DNA from 3 places in the Methylorubrum pseudosasae genome. Region 2 is predicted to be linked to each of the others. Evidence: riboswitches for the same ligand, from Rfam matches in the RefSeq annotation. Region 2 holds a riboswitch; each other region holds the start of a gene.
The links. Region 2 has a riboswitch for cobalamin ahead of M2437_RS25810 (CbtB domain-containing protein). Riboswitches for the same ligand answer to the same signal wherever they lie in the genome.
Positions count from the first base shown of each region.

Region 1: linked by a shared signal. The riboswitch ahead of M2437_RS06465 (TonB-dependent siderophore receptor) and the one ahead of M2437_RS25810 (CbtB domain-containing protein) in region 2 are both predicted to bind cobalamin.
Region 3: linked by a shared signal. The riboswitch ahead of M2437_RS06520 (hypothetical protein) and the one ahead of M2437_RS25810 (CbtB domain-containing protein) in region 2 are both predicted to bind cobalamin.

Region 1 covers NZ_JAQGDU010000002.1:1,191,572-1,196,500, reverse strand. The annotation lists gene M2437_RS06465 (TonB-dependent siderophore receptor) at 1-1,945, opposite strand, end outside; cobalamin riboswitch at 2,054-2,262, opposite strand; cobalamin riboswitch at 2,466-2,662, shown strand; gene M2437_RS06460 (TonB-dependent receptor) at 2,779-4,929, shown strand, end outside.
Region 2 covers NZ_JAQGDU010000002.1:5,270,111-5,275,039, forward strand. The annotation lists gene cobO (cob(I)yrinic acid a,c-diamide adenosyltransferase) at 1-108, opposite strand, end outside; gene cobU (bifunctional adenosylcobinamide kinase/adenosylcobinamide-phosphate guanylyltransferase) at 108-638, opposite strand; gene M2437_RS25800 (MarR family winged helix-turn-helix transcriptional regulator) at 720-1,211, shown strand; gene M2437_RS25805 (anthrone oxygenase family protein) at 1,198-1,620, shown strand; cobalamin riboswitch at 1,665-1,863, shown strand; gene M2437_RS25810 (CbtB domain-containing protein) at 1,905-2,087, shown strand; gene M2437_RS25815 (CbtA family protein) at 2,119-2,886, shown strand; gene M2437_RS25820 (DUF1636 family protein) at 2,879-3,337, shown strand; gene cobW (cobalamin biosynthesis protein CobW) at 3,334-4,368, shown strand; gene M2437_RS25830 (DUF4349 domain-containing protein) at 4,365-4,929, shown strand, end outside.
Region 3 covers NZ_JAQGDU010000002.1:1,205,228-1,210,156, forward strand. The annotation lists gene M2437_RS06510 (carboxymuconolactone decarboxylase family protein) at 1-377, opposite strand, end outside; partial or broken gene M2437_RS06515 (IS5-like element ISMex15 family transposase) at 774-1,530, opposite strand; cobalamin riboswitch at 1,732-1,926, shown strand; gene M2437_RS06520 (hypothetical protein) at 2,050-2,295, shown strand; gene M2437_RS06525 (hypothetical protein) at 2,443-2,835, opposite strand; gene M2437_RS06530 (hypothetical protein) at 3,526-3,789, opposite strand; gene M2437_RS06535 (hypothetical protein) at 4,484-4,726, shown strand.

The DNA of each region.
Region 1 (4,929 bases), 4.1 Mb from region 2:
CGCTCTGGAACGCGAAGGCGTTCTCGGGGATGTTGGCGATGCGCGAGCCGACCGGGATGGTGTTGTCGCGGGTCACGGCGGCATCGACGTAGGTGTAGGTCCCGATGACCCGCCAGCCCGGGGCGAGGTAACCCGCGACGCTCAGGTCGAAGCCGCGGCTGCGGATCTCGCCCGCCGCGACGCTGAAGTTCTGGTCCACCGGATCCGCCGTGAGGACGTTCGTGCGGGCGATGTCGAACAGGGCGGCGGTGGCGCTGAGGCGGCCGTCGAACAGGTCGAACTTCGCACCGACCTCGTAGCCCTCGCCTTCCTGGAAGGCGAAGGGCCGGAAGTTGCGGTCGGTGCCGCTGTTCGGCCGGAACGAGCGCGCGTAGTTGCCGTAGACCGAGACCCAGTCGAGCAGGTCGTAGACGAGACCGAAGCGCGGCGTCGCGGCCGTGCCCTGGAGGCGCGTCGTGGTGTTGTTGATGTAGGAGGTCGAGGTCAGGCCGATGTCCTCGACGCGCACGCCCACAAGGGCGTGCAGGCGCGGCGTGATGTCGATCTGGTCCTGCACATATCCCGCGTAGCTCTGGGTGTTCTCCAGGAGGTTGCTGCCCGGCACGGTGAGCGGCGGCAGAGCCTGGCCGTAGCGAGGGTTGAGCAGGTCGAGGAAGAACGGGTTGGTGGTCGAATTCGACCGGGTGATCACCTCCCGGTAGCGGTAGCTGTCGTATTCCAGCCCGAGCAGCAGGGTGTGCCGGAAGGGGCCGGTCTCGAACTTGCCGGCGAGGTTCACCTGCAGGTCGAGGTCGGACCAAGTCAGCTCGCGATGGTCCAGGGTGCGCCGAAGGGTGCGTCCGTCGTTGAGGACGCCGACCGTCTGCACGGCGTCGCCCGCGATGTTGCCGCCCAGCACCTGCGTGCCGGCGGTCAGCACCCAGTCGGGATCGAACCGGTGCTCGATGCGCAGCTGGCCGAGGGCGTTGTCGTTGCGGAACGGCGCGAGGCCGGGCTCGCCGATGTAGCGGGAGCGCGGCACCGCCAGGACGTTGCCGCGGAATGGCACGATACCTCGGTCGAAGATCTGCCCAGCGCTGATCAGCTCGCCTTCGAGCGTGATCGTGGTGTCCGCGGTGGGGCGCCAGGCGATGGCAGGCGCGACGTAGTAGCGGTCGCTGCTCACGAAATCGCGGAAGCTGCCGTTGTCCTCGACCGCGCCGATGATACGGGCCAGGACCGTCCCGTCCTCGCTGACGGCGCCCGTCGCGTCGAAGGTGCTGCGCTTCGTGTTGAAGCTGCCGTACTGCGTGCCAACGGCGAAGGTGCGCTCGGCCAACGGCTGCTTCGAGACGATGTTGAAGGTGCCGCCCGGATCGCCCCGGCCGTAGAGGAAGGCCGAGGGGCCTTTCAGAACCTCGACCCGCTCGATCGAGGCGATGTCGGGCGAGTTCGGGTAGCCGCGGTTGATTGGGAACCCGTTGCGGTAATACTCGCCCGTGGCGAAGCCGCGGATCGTGAACTCGGTCAGGCCAAGGCCAGCGAAGGGGTTTGCCCGGCCGACGCCTGCGAGATCGAGGGCGGTATCGATCCGGGTCGCGGCGGCGTCTTCGAGCACTTGGTTCGGGACGACGACGACGGTCTGGGGAACCTCCCGCAGGGGGGTATCGGTGCGGGTCGCGCTGACGCTCTGCTTCGCCAGATAGCCGTCCGCGACGAGACGGGGGCCGGCGGTCCCCTGGACCGTTAGCTCGTCCAGCCGAACCTCCTGGGTCGCGTCGGCGGCCAACTGCGCGGAGGCGATGACCGGATCGAGGCCTACGGCAAGAAAAGTGGCCAGGGCGACCGTGCACGACCGCGCCTGTTCCCGGCTCGGGCCGGATGCGGCGGCACGACCGGCCTTATCACCCGGCTTGCGAGCGGCTCGAAATGATTCCGAGAGCGTGAGACCTGACCGGTGCGGCATCGAAGAAGCCCTTGACCGGACAAGGGCAATTCCAGGCACGCTTGCGCGAGAGCAGGCGGTCAGCGCCTGCCACGGCCATGCGTTCCCTTCGGACACCCCGCCCGAGAAACGAAAACCATCGCCAAGGCAGGTCTCCTGGCTCGCGGGTCGTCACCTCTGCCTGACCTTCCCGGTGCGGGGCACCAGTGATCATTCTCGGCAGCGGCTCGCCGCTCACAGTTGCGGGGGCAGCTTCGGTTTCGCCCTCGCGGGCTTCACCGAATTCCCTCTTAGCTCACGGTCACGGGACCGTGAGAACCTTGACGGTAGCCCTCATCGGTCCTGCAGGTACGGGAGTCAACCGATCGAACGCGGCTTCGATAGCTGGCGCGTCCGGCACAGGGCTGTCCGTTCCTGCTCAGTAACAGGTGGCTCCTTCGACCGCATTGTCCTGTCCACAAGTCGGAACATCGTCGTCCATCTGTCGAGAGCAGGTTGTTGACAGGTGTTGCCCGGCCGCGACGGACCTGAGCCGGAAGCTCGGTAGTATGTCCGCGACGGTTCCCCTTGGGGATCAAAAGGGAACGCGGTGAGGGCGCAAGCTCGATGCCGCGGCTGCCCCCGCAACTGTAAGCGGCGAGCCTTCCGCCACCATGTCACTGGGCAGCCTCGCCCGGGAAGACGGTGAGAGGGCAGCGACCCGCGAGCCAGGAGACCTGCCGTCCATCGTGGTCACACGCGGAGCGTGCCGGACGGGGTGTGTCGGCAGGTGTTGGTGATGGCGCGCGGTTTGCTCCGTACCCTCATCGGCCTCGTTCGCGGTGACGTGCCACTGCCGTTGCCCCGAGGCCCCGATGTCCGACCTTCAGCCTCCGCCAGTCTCGCGCTGCCTCATGGCGGGCGCCCTGGCCGCCGCCCTCTGTATCGCCCCGACCTGTGCGGGCGCGCAGGCCGCTCGCGCTGACGAGGTCACCCTGTCGGAGATCTCTGTGAGCGCCGTGGCCGTGCCGACCGCTGCTGCTGCCGGTCCGGCCTCGGCCAGCGCCGGCTACGTCGGTGGGGTGTCGGGTATCGGCGGCGCGCTTCGCCCGGTCGACGCTGCGAGCGGCGGCATTATCTCGGGCGCGCAGCTCAACAGCCGCCCGGTCACCCGCCCCGGCGAGGTGCTGGAGGAGGTGCCGGGCCTCATCGTCACGCAGCACTCGGGCGAGGGCAAGGCCAACCAGTTCTTCCTGCGCGGCTTCAACCTCGACCACGGCACCGACATCGCCCTGTTCGTGGACGGCATGCCGGTCAACATGCGCACCCACGCCCACGGCCAGGGCTACGCCGACCTCAATTTCCTGATCCCCGAACTCGTCGGCGCGGTCGAGTTCCACAAGGGGCCGTACTTCGTGCGCGACGGCGACTTCGCCTCCGCCGGCTCGGTGCGGATCGACTACCTCGACACGGTGGCCCAGAACCTCGCGCTCACCTCCATCGGCAGCTTCGGCTACAAGCGCGCGCTGTCTTTCGCCTCCGTGCCGCTCGGCGCCGGCAACCTGCTGGTGGCCGGCGAGGCGCAGACCTATGACGGGCCCTGGGACGTGCCCGACCGGTTGAGGAAGCTCAACAGCGTCCTGCGCTACAGCCAGGGCACGGCCACCGACGGCTTCTCGGTCACCGGCATGGCCTACTGGGCGAAGTGGAACGCCACCAACCAGGTCCCGGAGCGCGCGGTCGCCGAGGGGATCATCGGGCGCTACGGCACGCTCAACCCGACGGATGGCGGCGATACCGGCCGCTTCTCGCTCTCGGGTCGCTGGAGCGGGACCGACGAGACCAGCATCACGCGCGCGAACGCCTACGTCATCCGCTACCGGATGAACCTCTGGAACGATTTCACCTACTTCCTGAACGACCCCGTCAGCGGCGACCAGTTCCGCCAGCTCGACGACCGGGTGCTCGGTGGCGGCGAGGTTGCCCACGTCTTCCAGGGCGACCTCGCCGGGTTGCCGATGGAGAACGAGATCGGGGTGCAGACGCGCACCGATTCCATGCGCGTCGGGCTCTTCAACACCACGAACCGCCAGTTCCGCTCCACGGTGCTCGACGACCGTGTCGTGGAGGCGAGCGCAGCCTTCTACTACGAGAACCGCCTGCGCTGGACCGACTGGCTGCGCACCAGCGTCGGCTTTCGCGCCGACGGCTACTACGCCGACGTCCGCTCCGACACGCCGGCCAATTCCGGCCGCGCGCGCGACGGCATCGTCAACCCGAAGCTCGGCCTCGTGCTCGGGCCCTGGGCCGAGACCGAGCTCTACTTGAACTACGGCGGCGGCTTCCACTCGAACGACGTGCGCGGCGTGACCGCCACGGTCGATCCGGCGAGCCCGCTCTTCAACGTCGCCCGCTCGCCCTTCCTGGTGCCCTCGACCGGCTACGAGGTCGGGATCCGCAACCGCTCGATTGCCGGGCTGGAGACCGCGGTCGCGCTGTTCCGGCTCGACTTCGCCTCCGAGAACCTGTTCCAGGGCGATACCGGCACGACCGAGCCGAGCCGGCCGACCCGGCGCCTCGGCATCGAGTGGACGAACCGCTACGCGCTCACCCCCTGGCTGCGCCTGGAGGGCGATCTCACCGTCACCAATGCCCGGTTCGCCGATCGCGACCCGGCCGGCAGCCGCGTGCCGGACGCGCCGACCACCATCGCGTCGGCCGGCGTGACCTTCGGCGAGGGGCTGGGCTGGTTCGGCTCCCTGCGCTTCCGATACTTCGGCCCGCGCCCGCTGATCGAGGACAACACGGTGCGCTCGAAGCCCACCGCGTTGCTGAACGGCCGCGTCGGCTACAACTTCGAGAACGGGATGAGCCTGTCGCTGGACATCCTGAACCTGACGAACGCCCGGGCCGACCAGATCACCTACTTCTACCAATCTCGCCTGCCCGGCGAGCCGGCGGAGGGTGTCGCCGATCGGCATTTCCACCCGGTCGAGCCCACCGCCGTGCGCCTGACGCTCGCCGGC
Region 2 (4,929 bases):
ATGGACGATCAGCAGGCCCTTCTCGATCTTCTTCGAGGCGACCTCGGCGTCCTGCACCGCCTTGCGCTTGGCCATCTTTTCGCGGTGGCGCGTGTCGTCTTCGGTCATCAGGGATTCTCGCGTGAGGGTTTGACCGTCAGCGGCAGCCCGGCGACGGTGAGCACGACCCGGTCGGCCTCGCGCGCCAGCCGCTGGTGCAGCCGCCCGGCCGCATCGCGGAAGCGGCGGGCGAGCGCGTTGTCCGGCACGATGCCGAGGCCGACTTCGTTGGCCACCAGCACCAGCGGACCCGGCGCCGCGGCGCAGGCCCGCGCCAGGGCCTCGGTCGCCGCGTCGAGATCCGCCTCGGCCAGCAGCAGGTTGGTGAGCCAGAGCGTGAGGCAATCGACCAGCACCGGCCCGGTCGCGGCGGCCACCGCCTCCGGCAGCGCCATCGGCACGTCGAGGGTGTGCCAGGAGTCGGAGCGCCGCGCCCGGTGCTCGTCGATGCGGACCCGCATCTCCTCGTCCCAGGCCTGCGCCGTGGCGATGTAGAGCCAGGGGGCGGGACAGGCCTCGATCAGCCGCTCGGCATAGGCGCTCTTGCCCGACCGCGCACCGCCGAGCACCAGGGTCATCCGGGGGGCGGCCTGAAGCATCCGCACCCTTTGCCCCACGCGCCGCCAGCGCGTCAAAGTCAGTCTATTGACAATATGCTGTCAAATCGGCAGCATATTGTCATGAAACGTTCAGATCATGAGGCCGCGGACGCCGCGACGGCTCTGGTGCTGGAGATCTTCCGGTCGAGCGGCGCGCTGCTGGCCGCCGGCGATCGGCTGGTGGGGGATTTCGGCCTCACCAGCGCCCGCTGGCAGGTTCTGGGCGCCGTCGCACTCGCGGCGCAGCCGCTGCCGGTCGCCCGCATCGCCCGCGACATGGGCATGACGCGCCAGGGCGTGCAGCGGACGGTCAATGAGCTGGCGAAAGCCGGCCTCGTGAGCTTCGCGGACAATCCCCACCACCTGCGCGCCCGCCTCGTTCTCCTCACGCCCGCGGGCCGGGATGCCTACGCGGCGGCGGCGGCGCGGCAGGCGCCCTGGGCGGCCGCACTCGCCCGCGATCTCGACCCTGCGGCGCTCAATGCGGCCCGCGCCCTCGTGCGGACCATCGGCGAGCGGGCCGGCGAACGCCGGAGCGGCGAACAACCGGGAGACCACGATGCTGATCGGTGAACTCGCCCTCGTCGCGGCGGCGGCCTTTGCCGGCGCCGCGCTCTATGTCGGCTTCGTGGAGCATCCGGCCCGGCTGGTCCTCGACCCGGCCTCCCAATTGCAGCAATGGCGCCCGAGCTATCGCCGCGCGACCCGGATGCAGGGCGGCTTGGCGCTGGCCGCCACCGCCCTCGGCCTGCTCGCCTGGGCGCGTACCGGCGATCCGCGATGGGGGCTCGGGGCGGCGCTCGCGCTCGCCAACTGGCCCTATACGATGCTGGCGATCATGCCGACCAACCGTGCCCTGCTCGCCGCATCGAGTGCCGATCCGGTCGTGGCGCCGCTGATGCAACGCTGGATCCGCCTGCACGCAGTCCGCAGCGGGCTCGGTCTGGCGGCGGTGGCGGCCTTCCTCTGGGCGCTGCGGTGATCGCGGCCGGTGCGGGACACGTTGTGCGTCCGTCCGCATCAGGCTATGACCGCTCCGTGACGGTGCCCCGGCAACGGGGTGAAAAGGGAATGCGGTGAGAGGTTTTCCAGAAGCCTCAATTCCGCGGCTGCCCCCGCAACTGTAAGCGGCGAGTTCCTGCCACGAGCCACCGGGTGATCCGGGAAGGCGGCAGGCACGATACCAGCCGCGAGCCAGGAGACCTGCCGTCCAGCGAAGTTTTGTTCTCGAACGCCGCCGGTGGGGCGGCCGGAGCTCGTGACCCGATGACGACTGCGACCCTTCAGACCCAGGCCGCCACCACCCGTTCGGCCGAGGGCGCCCGCGCGCTCCTCGTCGCCGCCTTCCTCGGCCTCGGTCTCGTCTTCGTGGCGGGCTTCGCCCCGGCCTCGGTGCTGCACAACGCGGCGCACGATTTCCGCCACGCGCAGAACTTCCCCTGCCACTGATCCGCGCATTCAGCGGCTTCAAAGCAGTTCCATGATCATCCGGTTGCTGTCGGCGGCGCTCGTCGCCGGCTTCCTCGCGTCCGTCGTCGCGACGGGCCTGCAGCTCACGCTGACCTCCCCGCTGATCCTTCAGGCGGAGACCTTTGAAGGCGAGGGCGCGCATGCCGCCCTACCGCCCTCCCGCGATGAGACCTCTTTCGCCGCCCTGATCGTCCCGGCCCACGCGCATGCGCATGGCGAGGGCGGACACGACCACGGCACGGCCGACGCGTGGCAGCCTGCGCCGGGCCTTCAGCGGATGGCCTTCACCGGTCTCGCCACGCTGGTCGGCGGCGTCGGCTACGCGCTGCTGCTCGCGGCGGTGATGCTGGCCCTGCGCCGTGAGCCGACCCCGCAGGGCGGACTCGTCGTCGGCATCGCCGGCTTCCTCGCGGTGGTCCTCGCCCCCGCCATCGGCCTGCCGCCGGAACTGCCCGGCATGGGGGCGGCGCCGCTCGTGCTGCGCCAGTCGTGGTGGCTGATGACGGTGGTGGCGACCGGGCTCGGACTCTACCTGATCGCCGTGCGGCGGGTGCCGCTGACGATCCTCGGTGGCCTCGTCCTCATCGTCGCGCCGCATCTCGCGGGCGCGCCGCAATCGATCGACACCGTCTCCTCGCAGGTGCCGCCGGCCACGGCCGCGCAGTTCGCCGCACGCGCGCTCGCTATCGGCTTCGTGTTCTGGGCGGTGATCGGGCTCGCCTATGGCTGGGCCTGGGGCCTGTTCGGCCGCGAGGCGGGTGCCCGTGCGAATGCCTGATCCCGATAGCGCCATCCTGTCGGTCTGCACCACCTGCCGCGCGGCGGGTGACGCGTCCGAGCCGCGCGCCGGGGCCAAGCTGCTGGCCGCGCTGCTGGCGGAGGCAGGGCGTGAGCCCGTGCCGGGCCTGACGATCGAGGGCACCGAGTGCCTTTCGGTCTGCAAGCGGCCCTGCACCGTCGCGGTCGTCTCGCCCGACCGCTGGACCTACGTCTACGGCGACTTCGACGCGCTCGAAGACCCCGACACCTCCGCCCGCACCCTTCTGGCGGGCCTGCGCCGTTACCTCGAGACCCCTGACGGCGTCGTGCCCTGGCGCGAGCGCCCGGAGGCGTTTCGTAAGGGCGTCGTCGCCCGCATCCCGCCGCTCAGAGTTCCTCACGAAACTCCTGGCCAGGAGTTTCGTGAGAGACACTCAGCTGGCCCCGAACCGGAAGTCTCAGAGCCATGAGCCTCGTGGACAAGATCCCCTGCACCATCGTCACCGGCTTCCTCGGGGCCGGCAAGACGACGCTCGTGCGCCATACCGTCGAGAACGCCCGCGGGCGCCGCCTTGCCATCATCGTCAACGAGTTCGGCGATCTCGGCTTCGACGGCTCGTTCCTCGCCGCCTGCGGCATCGAGGGCTGCAACGAGGATTCCGTGGTGGAGCTGCCCAACGGCTGCATCTGCTGCACCGTGGCCGACGACTTCGTGCCGGCGCTGACCAAGCTTCTGGACCGGCCCGAGCCGCCGGAGCACATCCTGATCGAGACCTCCGGCCTCGCCCTGCCCAAGCCCCTGGTGCAGGCCTTCCAGTGGCCGGCGATCCGCTCGCGGGTGACCGTGGACGGCGTGGTCGCGGTGGTGGACGGCCCGGCGGTCGCCGCGGGGATGTTCGCCGAGGACCCCGACGCCCTCGCCAACCAGCGCGCGGCGGACCAATCGGTCGATCACGACAACCCGCTGGAGGAGGTGTTCGAGGACCAGATCCTCTGCGCCGACCTCGTGGTGCTCAACAAGGCCGACCTGCTCGACGCAGCGGGCCGCGACAAGGTCCGCGCCGACATCCAGGCGCACCTGCCCCGCGCGGTCGAGATCGTCGAGACCGAGCACGGCCGGCTCGACCCGCGTGTGCTGCTCGGCATCGCGGCGGCGGCCGAGGACGACCTCGACGCGCGCCCCTCGCATCACGGCGAGGGCGAGGATCACGACCACGACGATTTCGAATCGGTCGCGATCCCCGTCGGCATCGCCGGCAGCCCGGAAGACCTGTCCGCCCGCGTGGAGAAGGCGGCCGAGACCGAGGGCGTGCTGCGGATCAAGGGCTTTGCCGAGGTGAAGGGCAAGCCGATGCGCCTCGTGGTGCAGGGCGTCGGCCGGCGCGTCGCCTCCCATTACGACCGCCCGTGGAAGGGTTCGGAGCCCCGCGACGGACGCCTCGTCGTCATCGGCCTCAAAGGCTTCGATCAGGACGCGGTCGCCGCCGCCCTGCGCGGATGAACCGGGGCGAGGCCGCAGGCCGGCGGCCGCGCGGGCTCTGGCTCGCGGTCCCCGTCCTCGCCCTGCTCGCCGGCTGTTCCGATAGCGGGCGTGAGGCGGACGGGGCGATGCGGATGGCCCAGGCCCCTGCGCCCGCGCCCTTCGTCTCCGCCGCGCGTGAGGGAAGCGCGGCCAAGCTCGCCTATCGCCACGACCTCACCGTCGGCCTCGGGCCGGATCGGGTGGCGCCGCACTTCGCCGCCGCCCGCGACCGCTGCCTCGACGCCGCCGCGACCTGCACGCTGCTGAATTCCTCGATCCGGGACGGCAACGGCGCGAACCCGCCGCAGGCGCAGATCGAGGTGCGGCTGCCGCACGCCGCGGTCGCTCCTTACGTCGCCTTCGTCACCGGTCCGCTGCCGGGCGAGGCGGCGGGCGACGTCGTGCTGATCGAGCAGGCGACCCGCGCCGAGGATCTGACGGCCTCGATTGCCGATACCGGCCGGCGCCTCGCTCAGCTCAACGATTACCGCACCCGCCTGACCGCGCTGGCCGAGAAGCCGGACAACCGGGCCGAGGATC
Region 3 (4,929 bases), 4.1 Mb from region 2:
AGGTCCACTAGATCCTTGGGCGCGAAGGCTGTGCTTGCGGCCGCATAGGCCTCATCGGAAGCGTGCGTATCGCTGACCAGCGTGACTTCCTCCGCCCACGCGAGCGCGGCGCGGTATTGGTCAGAAAACAGGTGGGGTACCTCGGCCCAGACCGGAACCAGGGCGACCTTCTCGAATGGCATCGTGTTAAGGAGATCCCGGGTGTGCAAGTCGATGCAGTGCGCGCAGCCGTTAATCTGCGACACTCGCAGAAAGACGAGATGGATCAGCTCATTGGGTAGATCGGTGCCAGTGGTGATGTAGTGGTGAATGCCATAAAGCGCTTTGGCACCCTGCGGAGCCACCTCGTTCCAGACCAGTCGCTTGTTCTCGCTCATGTCATTTCCTTGTGCTCGGAGCGCCAGAGATCGACGTTCAAAGCCATGACGAGCCGAGCGACTCGGATGTGACATGCGATGCTGCTTTCTCGTCCAAAGCGGATCATGTTCCAGCCGAGCGCATCTACGCCCTCTTCCAAGCAGGCTGAGCAGGTCGATTGTCGACCGTCATGGGTCGGACACGGAACTTCTGCTGCCGGACGAAGCGCCAAGCTCTGGTCGCCGCTCCCGTCCGGACCTTTAGCGGCAGCACCTCGAATGTCCGCTTGGGGTCAGGAGTTAGCATGCCGACTGGTCGGCTACGCGCCACGAGCCGACATTGGGTTGGCAGGCGCTGAACCGCCGCTCTCGACCCCGAGCAGACCTACGAAGCCGTCTGAGTATTAGGCTCCGGACTCATAACCAGTAGCTGACGGTAGCGGCGATGCAGACGGCCGCCAGGTAGTTGGCTGCCAGCCGGTCGTATCGGGTGGCGATGCGGCGGAAGTCCTTGAGGCGCCCGAACATCCGCTCGATGGCGTTGCGGCCCTTGTACAGGACGGGGGAGAAGCACGGCTTCCATCGCCGGTTGGACTTGGGCGGGATGTTGGGCGCCGCCCCCGGTCGCCTCGATCTGACGGCGGATGGCGTCGCTGTCGTAGCCCTTTGTCGGCCAACATGATCCGGCACGCTGGCGCGCCCTCCAAGAGCTGTGCCCCCGCCTTGCAGTCCGCCACCTGACCGCCCGTCAGCAGGAAGGCGAGCGGGCGGCAGAACCGGTCGGTGAGCGCGTGGATCTTGGTGGTGCGTCCACCCCGCGAGCGGCCGATGGCATGGCTTTGCTCCCCCCCTTTCCACCGGAGGCGCAGCGATGCGCCTTCACGGCCGAGGAGTCGATCAGCACCTGGGAGGGGGGCCAACCGGCCCGGGCCAGGGTCTCGAACAGATCCCTCCAGATCCCCTTGGCCGCCCAGCGCACGAAGCGATTGTAGAGGGTCTTCTTCGGGCCGTAGATCTCACGCGGGGCGTCCGTCCAACGCCCGCCCGACTTCAACACGTGGATGATCCCGCTGATCACACGTCGGTCGTCGACGCGCTCCTTACCCCGGGTGTCTGTCGGAAGGTGCGGTGCGATCTTTGCAAACTGCTCGTCGGTCAACCAGAACTCGCCCATTGGCTCCTCCCTCACCCGGAAGAAATCACAGGCACACCCGCCAAGCCAAACTTATGGGTCCGGAACCTAAGCCACTATCAAAGTAAAAGTGGACCTTCGCGGGTCACCGCAGGGGAGGCGGTCGAGCCGTGCCCACGGTTGGGTACGAAAAGGGTTTTGTGTATGGTGTTGCTGCAAAGCGACGGATTGCGCAGACGATGGCGGTAACATGCGCGTGACGGTTCCCCTCGGGGATCAAAAGGGAACGCGGTGAGGGGTAACCTGATGCCGCGGCTGCCCCCGCAACTGTAAGCGTCGAGCCTTCCGCCACCATGTCACTGGGCAGCCTCGCCCGGGAAGACGGTGAGAGGGCTGCGACCCGCGAGCCAGGAGACGTGCCGTCAGTCGTGGTCACACGCGAAACGCGTCGGGCGGGGTGTCCTGGCGGGTGTCGAAGCGCTGCCTTCCTGCGAGGAGGCGGTGAGCTGAGGCCTCGTTCGCGGTGACGTGCCACTGCCGTTGCCCGAGGCTCCATGTTCCATGCTTTCCGACGCACTCGCTCGTCAATCGAGCGCTCAGGTTCGGCCAGGGCGCACGAACCTCACGCCGCTCGCCGGCATGCAGGTGGGTGAGGAGGTGCGGGCTAGCTCGGGCCTGTTCAGCGGCTTCGTCGGAAAGTTCGTCGGCACTGCAGAGGGCGGCGCCGTTGGTGTCATCTCCCTGGAAGTGATGGGCTCGCCATTCGACTATCGGCTGCCGATCGAGGACATACAGAGGGTGGCGTGATACACCATTTCAAATTAAGTCTACGCACCGTTCCCCCTACGAGGGCCGCTTAAGATCCCATCCAGGATTTAGATCAGGCACCTCGCAAGGAAAGTAACGACCTGAGGACGAGACAACGGGTGCGGATTGCTGGCAGTTATCTTACTACTATTCACGACCAATATTAAACCATACGCTCTCCAGCACCATGGCGCGCCAGTCTGAATGCTGGGGATCCATATGCACAATGTACATGTTGGCTTCATCTAAGGCATCAAGGCCGCCAACAGCGTGAATACGCTCGCCGAGCCGGAGGAGTTCCTTCCAGTAGGAATCTCCAGTTAGGTCTGCGCCGACACGGCCGAGATCCGGCCCAAGCTGTGCCCTTCCGGGTACCTGCCATGTAGTGAGTACTCCTCCGTCGCGCACGGCACTGAAGGTTAGGCCAACGCGCTCGCTCTCAACCATGCTCCGCAGCAGAGCATCGGTGGCGACCTCCGTGCCAGAGCCTTCATTTCTGTGCACGAACGCCTCCTCAAACTGCTCAACAAAGGCGTTCATCGCCCGATGCCGCCTAGCCCATTGCAGCGTTTATGGCGGTACGTCCGGTCAGGCTTCGATCGCCACCGCAGCAATGTGGAATGCTTGATGTAACCCGCAAATCGCACACTTATGTCATCGGCGTGTGGAGCGGGCGGCGATGGCCCGGCTTCCGACAGATCAATCCCGAACTTTGGTGAGAGCAATTGCAGGTGATATCTACTGATGGCCGTCAGAAATACTTATAGAAAACACGCGGGGAGCAAATTAGCCGCTCGCACAGACTTTTGGAGCATAGTAACCGCTTTGATAGGCCCGATATTTGCGGTAATCAGAGCGGCAGCCGGCCTTGAATCACAATTTCGACCGCTGAACTGCCCTTTGGGTCAGCGAGTACGACCCCGACAGATCGGCCTTTGGACAAAAAAATGCGGGCGGCACCGGCGTCGAAAGCTCGCATCAAACTGCGCGGTATCGCCCTCAATCTGCCCGTCTCCAGAATATGTATTTCGGTCGAGATAGCTATCGATCTCATAGCTGACGATGCCGAGGTTGAGCAGATCATCCCCAATCGTGAGATCCCCCCGTCCACGTATCGTACCAAGATATCTAAGCATAGACCGCTTACCGATGCTAGTCATTGCATTAAATTTCCTAATTGCTAGCGAGGGCAGCTATCGGAACGTTAAACAGGATCGGGCCTGTACCAAATTACAGCCGCTCTTTTTCTGCTTGGAGTTCGTCGGCTGTCACGAAAAACATGGATGAAAGACAACGCATCGCTTCCACACGGCGATTATTTTCTACATTCTTCCCGTCATTAGGTACCGCCAGCGCTTCCATGAACGCAGCGTCGACTGATTCGTTGTCTAGACGTTCGGCGAGTCGCCGCAATGATTGATGGCCAGTATAGCATGTTTTTGCATCTATTTTTATCGCGAGAACTACATCTGCGACAGCTGGTCCGAGTTCCATGCTTCGATGTCGTGAGTACGCCGACACAAGTGATTGACTTTTCCCAAACCAGTAATACTCCAAGCCTGTCAATCTTGGGAGTGCCATGATCAGCTCCATCTCTCCAGATTTATCGGCGGTATACTAAGTATATATTGTTATTATAGCCGCCGGCATCGCAAATGTAATGCTAACGTTTTTTGCTACGATTTGGGCCGAGTTCCCCCCGGATAGCCGCGTCATGGTACCAGGCCGAGCTGGACACCTCAGGTTGTTTTGTTTCTGATTTAGTTATCTCCTCCGGCTTTCCCCGATCGAGGCGTGAAGCCTTCTGATTTGGGTTTGCCGGTTCAACCTTGCCACCGAAGATCGGGGGCCTGAACACAGATATGCTCATAGATTGACCCTTTGATATAAAACTGGCAATTCATTCAGCTGAATATTTGGTGATCATTGGTTCGCATTCAACCCCTATGAAATATTAATGTCAGAAATAATCGTATTTTTCTTTAGGCGATCATTGACAAAAGTTTGAGGAACGAACGATGTCTCGAGGCGTTGTTTTTGAGGAACATAAAATATATGCTGAATCCTTTCCTCTCATATGGCCAGAATTTGGCGTATACTCAATATATGGATGGAATTCATGGCGACAATACTGCGGTTCGGACGTAAAGTGCGACTTCCATCAACATTCGAGATAAAGCGAGATCTCATGATGATGATCAAGGCGGATTCTCTTGCTGCTGCATTGAAGGCCCAAGAATGTAATGAAGATGATTTTGCGGACATATTGGAAGAATTGAATATAAAATATCACGTTTCGCGAGACAGAGTGAACATGCTTCTCTGTCGTTTCGGGCCAGGGCGGTCCGGGGCGATGGAGGCGGCAAAAAGCCTCAATGTGCGGAAGCATCAATACGACTTTAGGAACAATGGGCCAAAGGATTTTGCCTAGCAGCCTGCTGCTTTCAAAATGTTGGATGCGGCATGTCGACAACGCTCTTCATCCAGGCGGCGGGCACCTGCGCGGTGCACTCAACTGAGTCGACTGGATTCGTGCTCTGCGTGAGCGAGGCCGGAACGAGCCAATACTGAAGGTAATGCGTCCCAACATCGCTGTGGTGAGGTAAGGCAACGAACTTGCAATTCAGCAGCCCT